3 regions of the Sporomusa sphaeroides DSM 2875 genome follow, and region 2 is predicted to be linked to each of the others. Evidence: riboswitches for the same ligand, from Rfam matches in the RefSeq annotation. Region 2 holds a riboswitch; each other region holds the start of a gene.

Region 1 (3,282 bases), 1.5 Mb from region 2:
AGGCAGTTCGTAGCTTACCCGGTCAATAATGCCGACTGCTAAACCGGCCTGAGGTTCATAATACCAGCCGCCGGGCAAGTTCCGGCGATAGCCGTACCGGGCGCTGATACCGCTGGCCCAGCTGCCATACTTGGCCGAGTTGGCGCTGTCGCTGTCATGAAACCGGTAGTCGTTTTCGATCTTCGTCATCCGGGCAGCGAGATCCAGATAGCGGCCGCTGTGACCGGTCCAGGAGGCATAGGCGCCCATGCTCGTGCCGGTCAGGTCTCCCCGGCCGGTAGCATAACCGGCATCGGCACTTGTCCGGCCAAACATTACGCCGTAGTACAGGGTCCCGTTATAGAAGTCGCCCTCCCGCTCCTTGTCAAGCCCGGCCTGCAGCCCGTCATAGCTTTGGCTGAAGCCGCGCCCGTACGCGCCGCGGCTGTTCAGTTTTCCCCGGAAGCTATGGGCCCAGACGCCTTCGCTTACCGGCCTGTCCGCCGCACCGGCAAGGGACGGCGCGCCTGTATTGCCGAGATGACGGGCATGCAGTTCATCCATACGGGTGAAGAGATTGCCCTCTTCGATGCGCCAGATATTGCGAAAAGCCAGTTGGGCGTCACTGGCCATCTTGCCGGATTCGGAGATGACACCGGTATTGTAGGACTTTACCCCCAGCAGGATCGCTTTGCCGGGCTGCAGGTTGTTCCAGTCAATAACCGGCACCAGTTCGTAAATCCGCAGCGGGCCGTCGATAAGTGATGCCTGCCCCAGCACATTAACCTGATTGTAAGCAGTGCTGCCGGCCGCGCTGAGGTCAACAACCATATAGTTGTACTTATAAGCAGGCGTGGTCATTTCTATTGGCCGCATGAAAACCCCGCCCGCGCCGCGTACTATGGTCTTATAATTGGGATCATAGGCAGACTGAACATAGATGGTGCCGCTGCCGGTCAGCTGTTTAACGGTAACACCGCCTATCTGGATGGTTCCGCCCGTGCTTTTGACATGGGTATTAATGCGCAAAACAACGTCACCGGACAGATTCAGTTTTTCCACAGTCAGGGCTATGGGCTTTATACTGGCCTCCTTAGCAGGCGTGGGTTCCTGATATCCCTGGCTGTTGCCCTTCCAGGCCAGGTCAAGCATACTGCCGCCCGCCAGCGTAAGCTCGGCGGCAGTTATATACGAGGCCCTGGCCGGCACATCCATCGGCCGCCATCTTTCGCCTGCCAGCAGCACAATCGTCGCATTGTACCTTTTAGGGTTAGTCGGAAGAGTCCCGGCGCCACCCATGGTGGCTGTCGATTCGTAGGTATTATAGCCGTCGACCTCTCCTGTTGCCGTCCACGTGCCGTCTGCCGGCGTTGTAAACGCAGCCGCCGTATGGATAAATGACGCAGCCAGATTCAGCGCCAGCAGCCATCCCAGGCTGAGTACCACGCATTTGGCGCCGCGCACGCCGCTGCTGTAGCGGACCGATTTCATCCGGCCGGTGTTTTTCGCCAGTTCGGACACCACCTGCCAGCAGGCGCGTGCCCGGTTCCAAATGATTTTGTAGATGTGGTTCAAAAGCGATCATTCCTTTATCCCGTTCTTTCCTCTCTGCATAGTAGACACTAAAAAAAAAAACACTCCCCTTTGGGAAGTGCTTATGCCAAATTGACGTTATTTTCCGAAAATACTGCATAATCGCCTCCCTGTCACGCGCAGGTACAACGGTGATTGCCGAACAGGCAGTTCTCCTGACTCCGGTTCATCGCTGTCCCGCGCCTTCCCAGAGCTTGACGCTCCAGTGGCCAATATGCAAGACTACTCCCCGTTACAGTGGCGGGACCGTGCCGGTATTTCACCGGACTTCCCTATTAAGCCCTTGCGGGCACCTGTCCCAAGATATTCTGTTGTTCTGTGGTTTAATCTATGAAGCATAGCTCAGGATTATTACTTTTTCCTATTCCCTCCTTCCCCTCGGCAACGGCAAAAGTTTTCCTACAAACTCTGCATAACTTCACCGCTGCAATGATTTGTCACATTTTCTCAACCCCTGCATTGAAGCCAGCTGCCAACTGTGAGCAATGCAGGGCGACACCAAATTCGTGTCTTTGAGACACGAATTTAGGCATACTTTACCCTTGGTTAGCGGCTTAATAAGGTTAAGTCCGTTATCTAAACTTCTCTTTTATATGCCCCCTTTCTGTAGAACAGACCTCAAGTAGGAAAATTGTTGACAAAACACTTTACTCCCAAATATAGGCACCCCCATTTTCCATTTAAATCATATCATGCCGTCATTTTGCCGTCAATATGCCTTTTCTATTTCTTTTAATATACATTTATTGTAATTACATTTCTATGGAGGGAATTACCGTGTCATCAAATACATCTAAGTTTACACTTCGTATCGATCAACATATACTTGAAAAGTTTCGCTATATTGCTGACAATAATTTCAGAACAGTTAATAAGGAACTAGAAATGATTATAAAAGCTCATATAGCCGCCTATGAGACCAAAAATGGGGCGATTAAGGTTGATTTAAACACAAAATAAATTCCTGCGGCTTTTTCCTTTTAAAGGTATTATCGGCTTATTTTTAACGGAACGTTCACGAGGAATTTAATCCACTGCCTTTAACATTGAAGCCAGCCACCAACTGCGCTATAATGGAGACAATCGTATGTGGAACACACCCCTGTTTTCCGTTCGATTGTCTCCATCAGCAGCAGTTGTTTTGTCGTGGTATCGAGCAACTAGTGTCCTTCAGACACATTCTCGGGCATGCTTTGCCCTTGTTTAGCATCTTACAGCTGTAAGCTTGCTGTTTCGAGTCGCTCTTTTACCTACCTCCTTTCAGTATATAAAAATCAAACAGGAACAATTTGTTCCTATTATATAGGAACATTTAGTTCCTGTCAATATTTTCAGGAGCGTTTTTATGAGTTTTTCGCATCGAATAAAAGAATTAAGACAAAAACATAACGTATCTCAACAAGAATTAGCCGATTTACTAGGAGTGTCCACTCGCGCCTGGAGATTTTACGAATCAGGCGAAAGGGAACCCAATATGGCCAGACTTATTTTACTCGCAGACTATTTCGATGTGTCTCTAGATTATCTGGTCGGTAGATTAGATAAAGCAGAGGATAACTGACGGAAATGTCAGAGACGGGATTATTATTCAAATTCAATGTATCTCTCAATTACTTAGTTGGACGGTCCAATAATCCGTGAAGGCTTGAATAGATAAATACTGAAGCAAGGTACTGTAATTTTTAAAAACCGTCTAAAGCCATTGGATGC
Region 2 (3,282 bases):
GCTCAATAATAATTGGTACAACCTGTACTTTTACCCGCTGGCGCATGCCATGTACTATTCTGTGGTGGAAAGCGATACCCATTATTATCTTGGCTATTATCAATACTATCCGCGCCATGGCCGCGGCCATGAACATGCCATGACCGGTGTGCTGCTTGCCGTAAGGAAACTGTCGGATAACACCTGCGCTCTTGATTTGCTGGTGACCTACAGTAACGGTAAATGGAAAACCCGGGATGGTGGGCGAGTGTTCCTGGCAGACGGGCACCCGGTATTGCAGCTTCGCGCCGGAACTCACGCCATTGCCGCCGCCGGCAAAAACAGCCGGTTGCTGCGGAAAAAGAATATGCAGGTGTTGAGTCCGGCCGGCAGTCGGCTGGGCAGCGACCACCAAGCCGGGTCGGGACATACGGACTATGTTCTGCTGCCCCTGACAGTCTTGTGGGAGCGCCGCCAGGATATTGGACAAGGCCGTGTTTTCTCCCGCTGGGGTTATTTCGACAGCTTTAATGCGGTTAGGGTTTCAGCCCCCTGGGCCTGGGAGTATCGCCGGCTTAACTGGCTGCTGAATCCCGGTGAGCTGACCCTGTATTTTACCGGCCAGCCTGTCAAAGCCTGCAACTACCTGAACCATCCGTATCAAGCCGGTACAGGCAGCAAATAAATTATTATTTTGCCAAGCGGTTAAACAACAAAACTATATAGCGGTACAGGTGCCCTTCGGGGCTTAATAGGGAAGTCCGGTGCAAAGCCGGCGCGGTCCCGCCACTGTAATGGGGAGTGAACCCAAGGATATGCCACTGGGACGAGGAGTCCTGGGAAGGTTTGGGCGAGCGATGAGCCAGAGTCAGGAGAACTGCCTGTACAACAATCACCGTTGACCTGCGAGCGATGGGTAGGGGATTATCTGGGCAGTCTGTTTCATAGGCTGGTTATGGCAGCTTGCTGTAATAACACTGTGGATAATGGATTTCTCATATAGTCAACACTCTGTGAACCCGGAGCGGTTGGCCTTATGAGAAATCCATTTTTTATTGTAAAAATGGAATTTGGTACGAGGAAGCATCACAAAAAATGAGTACAGGTGCCCTGCGGGGCTTAATAGGGAAGTCCGGTGCAAAACCGGCGCGGTCCCGCCACTGTAACACGGAGTCAGCCCTTACCATGCCACTGGAAACACTTTCGGGAAGGCTGGGCGGATGATGAACTGGAGCCAGGAGACCTGCCTGTACGGAAAGTCTTCGTTTGACCTGCGAGCGACAGGGAGAAGATAGGGAAAATCACTAGAGAAAGGAGACAGAGGACACAACAACACTGTAAACAAGCCAATATTTCCGGAAATTTTGGCAAGAGCACTATTGGTAAAAAGGAGAGAGTGTTCGTTGAAACAAGGCAAATTAAGCAAAAAAGCCCTGGCGCTTGGCGTCTGCTGTACGCTGGCCCTGGGCATGGCTCCGGGGCTTCCGACCCCTGGTTCCAGCGGCATCGTTCATGCGGCCGAGGCCGGCGGCGAGCCGTCACAGGAAACACAGGACACTGTGGCGGCAGACCCCGGGCAGGCGCAGGAATATGCCCTGGAAGCCATCACCGTTGAAGCAAAACGCCCTGACTGGGAATCCAAGCTGTCGCCAGGCACGGTGACCATCATCCGGCCTGATGATTACAAGGGCGAACAGAAGACACTGCCCGAACTGCTGAAAGATGTGCCTGGCGTCCATGTCCGTTATGTGTCCGGCAAAGGGCAGTATACCACCGTTACCGTTCGGGGCAGTACGGCGGCCCAGGTGGGGGTATTCGTGGATGGTGTATTGTCCAACCTCGGCGGGGATGCGGCTGTCGATATTTCGACAATTCCCATCAGCAATGTCGAGCGGATCGAGGTCTACCGCGGCTATATCCCGGCCCGGTTTGGCGGCACCTATATGGGCGGGGTTATCAATATCGTCACCAAGAAGCCCGACAAAGCTAATATCTCGGCCCAAATCGGCAAAAGCTCCTGGGGCGGCACTACCGCCGGCCTGGAGATCACCCAGCCGCTGGGGAAGGGCAGCCTGATGATCGGCATCAACCGCGATGAGAGCGACGGGGATTTCCGGTATAAGAATCCCGGATCGGATGCGGCCTATGCAAGATTTATGCCGGGGGTACAGGCGGATTTGGCAAATCACATTAATAACTTAAACTCTGATTTACACAGAGCGGGTATTGATTTTTCTACGGCGGAGGAAGCCATTGCGGCATTTAACAATCCTGCTGTATATGATACGCTTCAAACCACATATACAGACAATTATTGGAAAATATTTCCTCCATTTTTTGGCTTTACTAGTAAGGCGGATGCGATAATGAAACCTCCTCCTTTTGGTTGGGGGGGGAATGAAGACGCATATAATGCCGCGGCGAAAGCAGCGTTAAATGGTTCTAAAAACTCGTTTCTTCATTCAACCGCAGCTTCGATAAAACAGAAGAACGAGCTTTCTGAGAATGCCACCCGCTGGCGCCGCAATAACGACTATAAAAATACTGACGCCATTATCAAATGGCAGGACGACCACTGGCTGGTCAAGGGTAGTTGGAAAAAAATTGACCGGGGGCTACCAACACCCATGTACCTTACCGGGGATATCTCGGAATCTGGTTACTCAGGTGTTGATATGCCAGGCTTGTTCGAGCGGAAGCGGCAGGAACTGACCAGTAAGGATTTGCTGGTAGGCCGGCGCGATATGGACGGCAGTCTGGAATGGGGCTGGCAGTTCAACTATCTTGATCAGGATAAGCGCTACAGCAATCCGGATCATGCACTGGAGAACGGAGGGGAAAGGGCACTTGGCAAATGGAGTTCTTATGATTCCCGGCGGTTTGGCGGGGCCATTGACGGCACCTATAAGGCTGGTGACAACCATATGCTTGAGTTCCTGGCTAACTGGTCTAAGGAGAAAATGGATATTGACGGCAACCGGATGGACAAAAAGGACTTTGAAGATGGTATTACCAATGGTGAACGGTTTCGGACATATTATGAGCATACGCTGTTTAATCTCCAATTGCAGGATACCATTACCCTTAACCAGACCGCCGACTTCTGGCTAACCCCCAGCATTCGCTACAATTATTCTAAGGTCATGGGCAAGGCGATCAGACAATCTAATTTGAGCTGGATGAAACCGGAGGATTCTCAGGTCAGTGATAAGGTCACCTGGCAGTTGGCAGTGAAAAAACAGGTGGATGACCATCTGACCCTGCGCTCTACTTATGGCACCTACTACCGGCTGCTCAACCTGT
Region 3 (3,282 bases), 2.2 Mb from region 2:
GACGAACAAACGCAAACCCGGACAAGGAGGCGCGTGCTCAAGACGCTTGACGTCCTGCTTACTACCATTGATGCGGTGTTGGAAGCTTTGCCGGAGGATATCGATAAAGAACATCCCGAACGGCTGAAAATTATCCGGGATATTCTCGGACTAGTGATTACCGCCCGAAAACTGCATGCCTTATAAACGACGGAAGCACGCCGAAACGGTGTGCTTCTATATTTTTAATTGCAGCAGTAGTAAAGTGAGTGATTGGTACGACAAAACCCTCCCTGAACTTGCAAAGGGAGGGTTACGCTATAAGAGGACTCAGTCCGAATAAAAATCCCGGCATAAATAATAGCCGGGAAAAATGATTACTCTCATAATCGCCTTCCCATCGCTCGTGGGTCAAACGGTGACTTTTAAATAGGCAGTTCTTCTGACTTAGGGTCATTGCTTACCTGCGCCTTCCCGGGATATCCAGTGGCATTATGCAGGTTTGCTCTCCGTCACAGCGGCGGGACCGTGTTGGTTTTACACCAAACTTCCCTATTAAGCCCGTAGGGCACCTATTTCGATCATATGCAATTGTATTTTCTAAATTGCAATCATAATAGCACTTTTGTTTATTGAATGTCAATTGTTGAAGATTTTGGCGATTATTGATCTTTAAAATGTAAATTGATGCGGCATCAGGATTTATACCGGTTGAATCAGTACATAAGCATCAGTACTTAAGCGACGCTCAAAAAATGTAAAAACTACAAAAGAAATTGACACATCATTACAAAAAATGCTATTATGAAACGAATAATGGAGTATTAACCTTTCAGGATAATTAAATAGCGTTAAGATAGGTGCCCGCAAGGGCTTAATAGGGAAGACCGGTGTAACGCCGGCGCGGTCCCGCCACTGTAATAGGGAGCGAATCCAAAGTATGCCACTGAGACACGCGTCTTGGGAAGGTTTGGACAAGCGATGATCTAGAGCCAGGAGAACTGCCTGTCTGTCAATCACCGTTTTACCTACGAGCGATAGGGAGGGGGTTAAGTACATACATGTTGTATGGTATTTCTTCCCGGCGTTTTGCGCCGGGATTTTTTAATACAACAAGGGGTACTCTTTCTATCTCCCGCCGATGGCCGGGAGATTTTTTTATTCGTAGTAGGTATGGACGTTGTCCAGTTAAGGTGGAAGGTTTAAGAGAGGTGAGTTATTGACACAAGAAAGGCGCTCACGCAAAACTGTAGTTACGTCTGAGGGGAATATGGCTTGTTATAGCAGTATCAAGAAACAAGGGAGAGAAATAGCAGAATGAAAAAAAGTATTTTGTTGTTGACGTTGATGGTTGCCTTAGGGACAGGAGCCACGGCTTTTGCAGCGGAAAATGATTCTTTAACTGTAAATGGCGACATCAGGTTACGGTTTGATAAACAAACGAACTATAATCAACCAGACTTTAACGCGAATAAATACCGTATCCGTTTAAATTTAGGATATAAGCTAAGCCCGGAATGGTCATTCAATACAAGGGTGGTAGCTGGTGATTCACTGTTTGGAGATGCTCCGCCTAATGTCGATGACGTGCAGATTTCCGTTGCCAGCTTAACATACAAGCAACCGGACTGGAATGCTACGATTGGTCGCCAGGTGTTTAGTATGTTTGAAGGACTTGCGGTTAGCATGGATGATGGCCACACGCCTGGCGATGCTGGTTATCCAGCGGCGGGAAACCGCCCGGATGGTGGTAACGCAAAGAATTTCCCGTCTTTACAAGGGGCTAAATTCCAAAACAAAATTGGTAAAACAAACGTGACTTCTTTTTATGGGAATTTAAACGCTCGTACTGACGATGGCGCGAATTACAATGTAAAAGGGATTGCGGCTATTGGACCGGTTGGCGCTTTCAAAGTCGGGGGAATGGTCTATACTACCGATTCTTATGTATCTGCTGCTGATGTAAGCAAGTATGGTGTGAAAAACGGCAGCAAAACGGGTTATTCCGTGACAGCCAACACGAAATTATTCAATAATTATTTATATACCGGCGCTGAGTATATCTGGGGTCTTGCCGATACGCACGATAAAGCCTATAAACTGATTGCTAAGACTCCGGAAACAAAAAAGGTCGGCGATATGCAGTATGCGGTCGAGTATCGAAATATAGAGCAAAATGCGCTGGACTATAACTCTTGCACGAATACGGCGCGTGGAATATCGATGATGCGTACCAAAAATATTAATATCGGCGACTTTACCTACTGGGCTCTTAGCGCCAAGCGCCAGTTAACTCCCGAGCTAACAGCAACGTTATTCTATGAAAAATATAATCCGCAAAACCATGGGAAAACAACCCCGTCAAGCGCACAAGTGGAAGATCAGGTCTATCGTCTGCAATTAGATTATAAATTCTAACAGGAAATTACCGGATGTAAACGTGTAATTTTGCAAGCAAAAATTTCTAGTTGATGCGTAGTTTGCGTTGTCAGTGATATTGTTTGTACGCAATGAATTCCGGCTGCAGTGGGGGTTGCCAAAAGGCTGACTGTTGCAGCCGTTTGGCAATAGAAAGGAATGTGCATGAATCCACAAAATGAGAAAGACTGTTTAAAGATTGCGTTTTATGGCAAAGGCGGAATTGGCAAATCCACAGTTTCCGCCAATGTTTCCGCAGCGCTGGCGAGCCAAGGCTGTAAGACTTTACATATCGGGTGCGATCCAAAGGCGGATTCCGCACGTTGCCTGGTGGGGCGTAAAATTCCTACCGTGTTGCAACAATTGCAGATAAAACCAGAGGGGATTGACAGGAACGATATTGTTTTTCCGGGTTTCGGCGGTGTTGACTGCATCGAGGCGGGAGGGCCTGAGGCTGGCATTGGCTGCGCCGGCAGGGGAATCATCACCATGATGGAGGAATTGAAGTACCTGGAGCTCTGGCGTGAGGGCTGGGACGCTGTTATCTATGACGTGTTGGGCGATGTTGTGTGTGGCGGCTTTTCAGTTCCGATGCGCGAAAGATATGCAGATACCGTTTATATTGTGACATCAGCGGAGTTCATGTCGCTATATGCTGCCAATAACATCATGAAAGCGATTAGCAGAAGCCAGGGGGCACGGTCCGTGACGCTGGGGGGATTAATTCACAATTGTAGAACCGGTGAGTCGAAGCGCGAGGCAGTGGAGCAGTTTGCCTTATTGACAGGTACGCAGGTAGTGGCCGATGTCCCATTCAGCCGGGAAATAACCCTGTCAGAACTGGCAGGCAAAACCGTGCTGGAAAAGTATCCGGATTCAGAAGCC

What was found. Region 2 has a riboswitch for cobalamin ahead of SPSPH_RS03370 (TonB-dependent receptor). Riboswitches for the same ligand answer to the same signal wherever they lie in the genome.
Region 1: it holds a riboswitch for cobalamin, as region 2 does, so the genes downstream of both, SPSPH_RS19585 (TonB-dependent receptor domain-containing protein) here and SPSPH_RS03370 (TonB-dependent receptor) in region 2, are expected to answer to the same signal.
Region 3: it holds a riboswitch for cobalamin, as region 2 does, so the genes downstream of both, SPSPH_RS13985 (hypothetical protein) here and SPSPH_RS03370 (TonB-dependent receptor) in region 2, are expected to answer to the same signal.

What each region holds. Positions count from the first base shown of each region.
Region 1 is NZ_CP146991.1:4,250,980-4,254,261, forward strand. It holds gene SPSPH_RS19585 (TonB-dependent receptor domain-containing protein) at 1-1,554, opposite strand, end outside; cobalamin riboswitch at 1,701-1,884, opposite strand; gene SPSPH_RS19590 (Arc family DNA-binding protein) at 2,350-2,532, shown strand; gene SPSPH_RS19595 (helix-turn-helix domain-containing protein) at 2,918-3,133, shown strand.
Region 2 is NZ_CP146991.1:746,772-750,053, forward strand. It holds gene SPSPH_RS03365 (hypothetical protein) at 1-664, shown strand, start outside; cobalamin riboswitch at 695-878, shown strand; cobalamin riboswitch at 1,066-1,244, shown strand; gene SPSPH_RS03370 (TonB-dependent receptor) at 1,449-3,282, shown strand, end outside.
Region 3 is NZ_CP146991.1:2,985,641-2,988,922, reverse strand. It holds gene SPSPH_RS13995 (hypothetical protein) at 1-50, shown strand, start outside; gene SPSPH_RS13990 (hypothetical protein) at 34-186, shown strand; cobalamin riboswitch at 395-570, opposite strand; cobalamin riboswitch at 821-1,002, shown strand; gene SPSPH_RS13985 (hypothetical protein) at 1,297-2,397, shown strand; gene SPSPH_RS13980 (nitrogenase iron protein NifH) at 2,563-3,282, shown strand, end outside.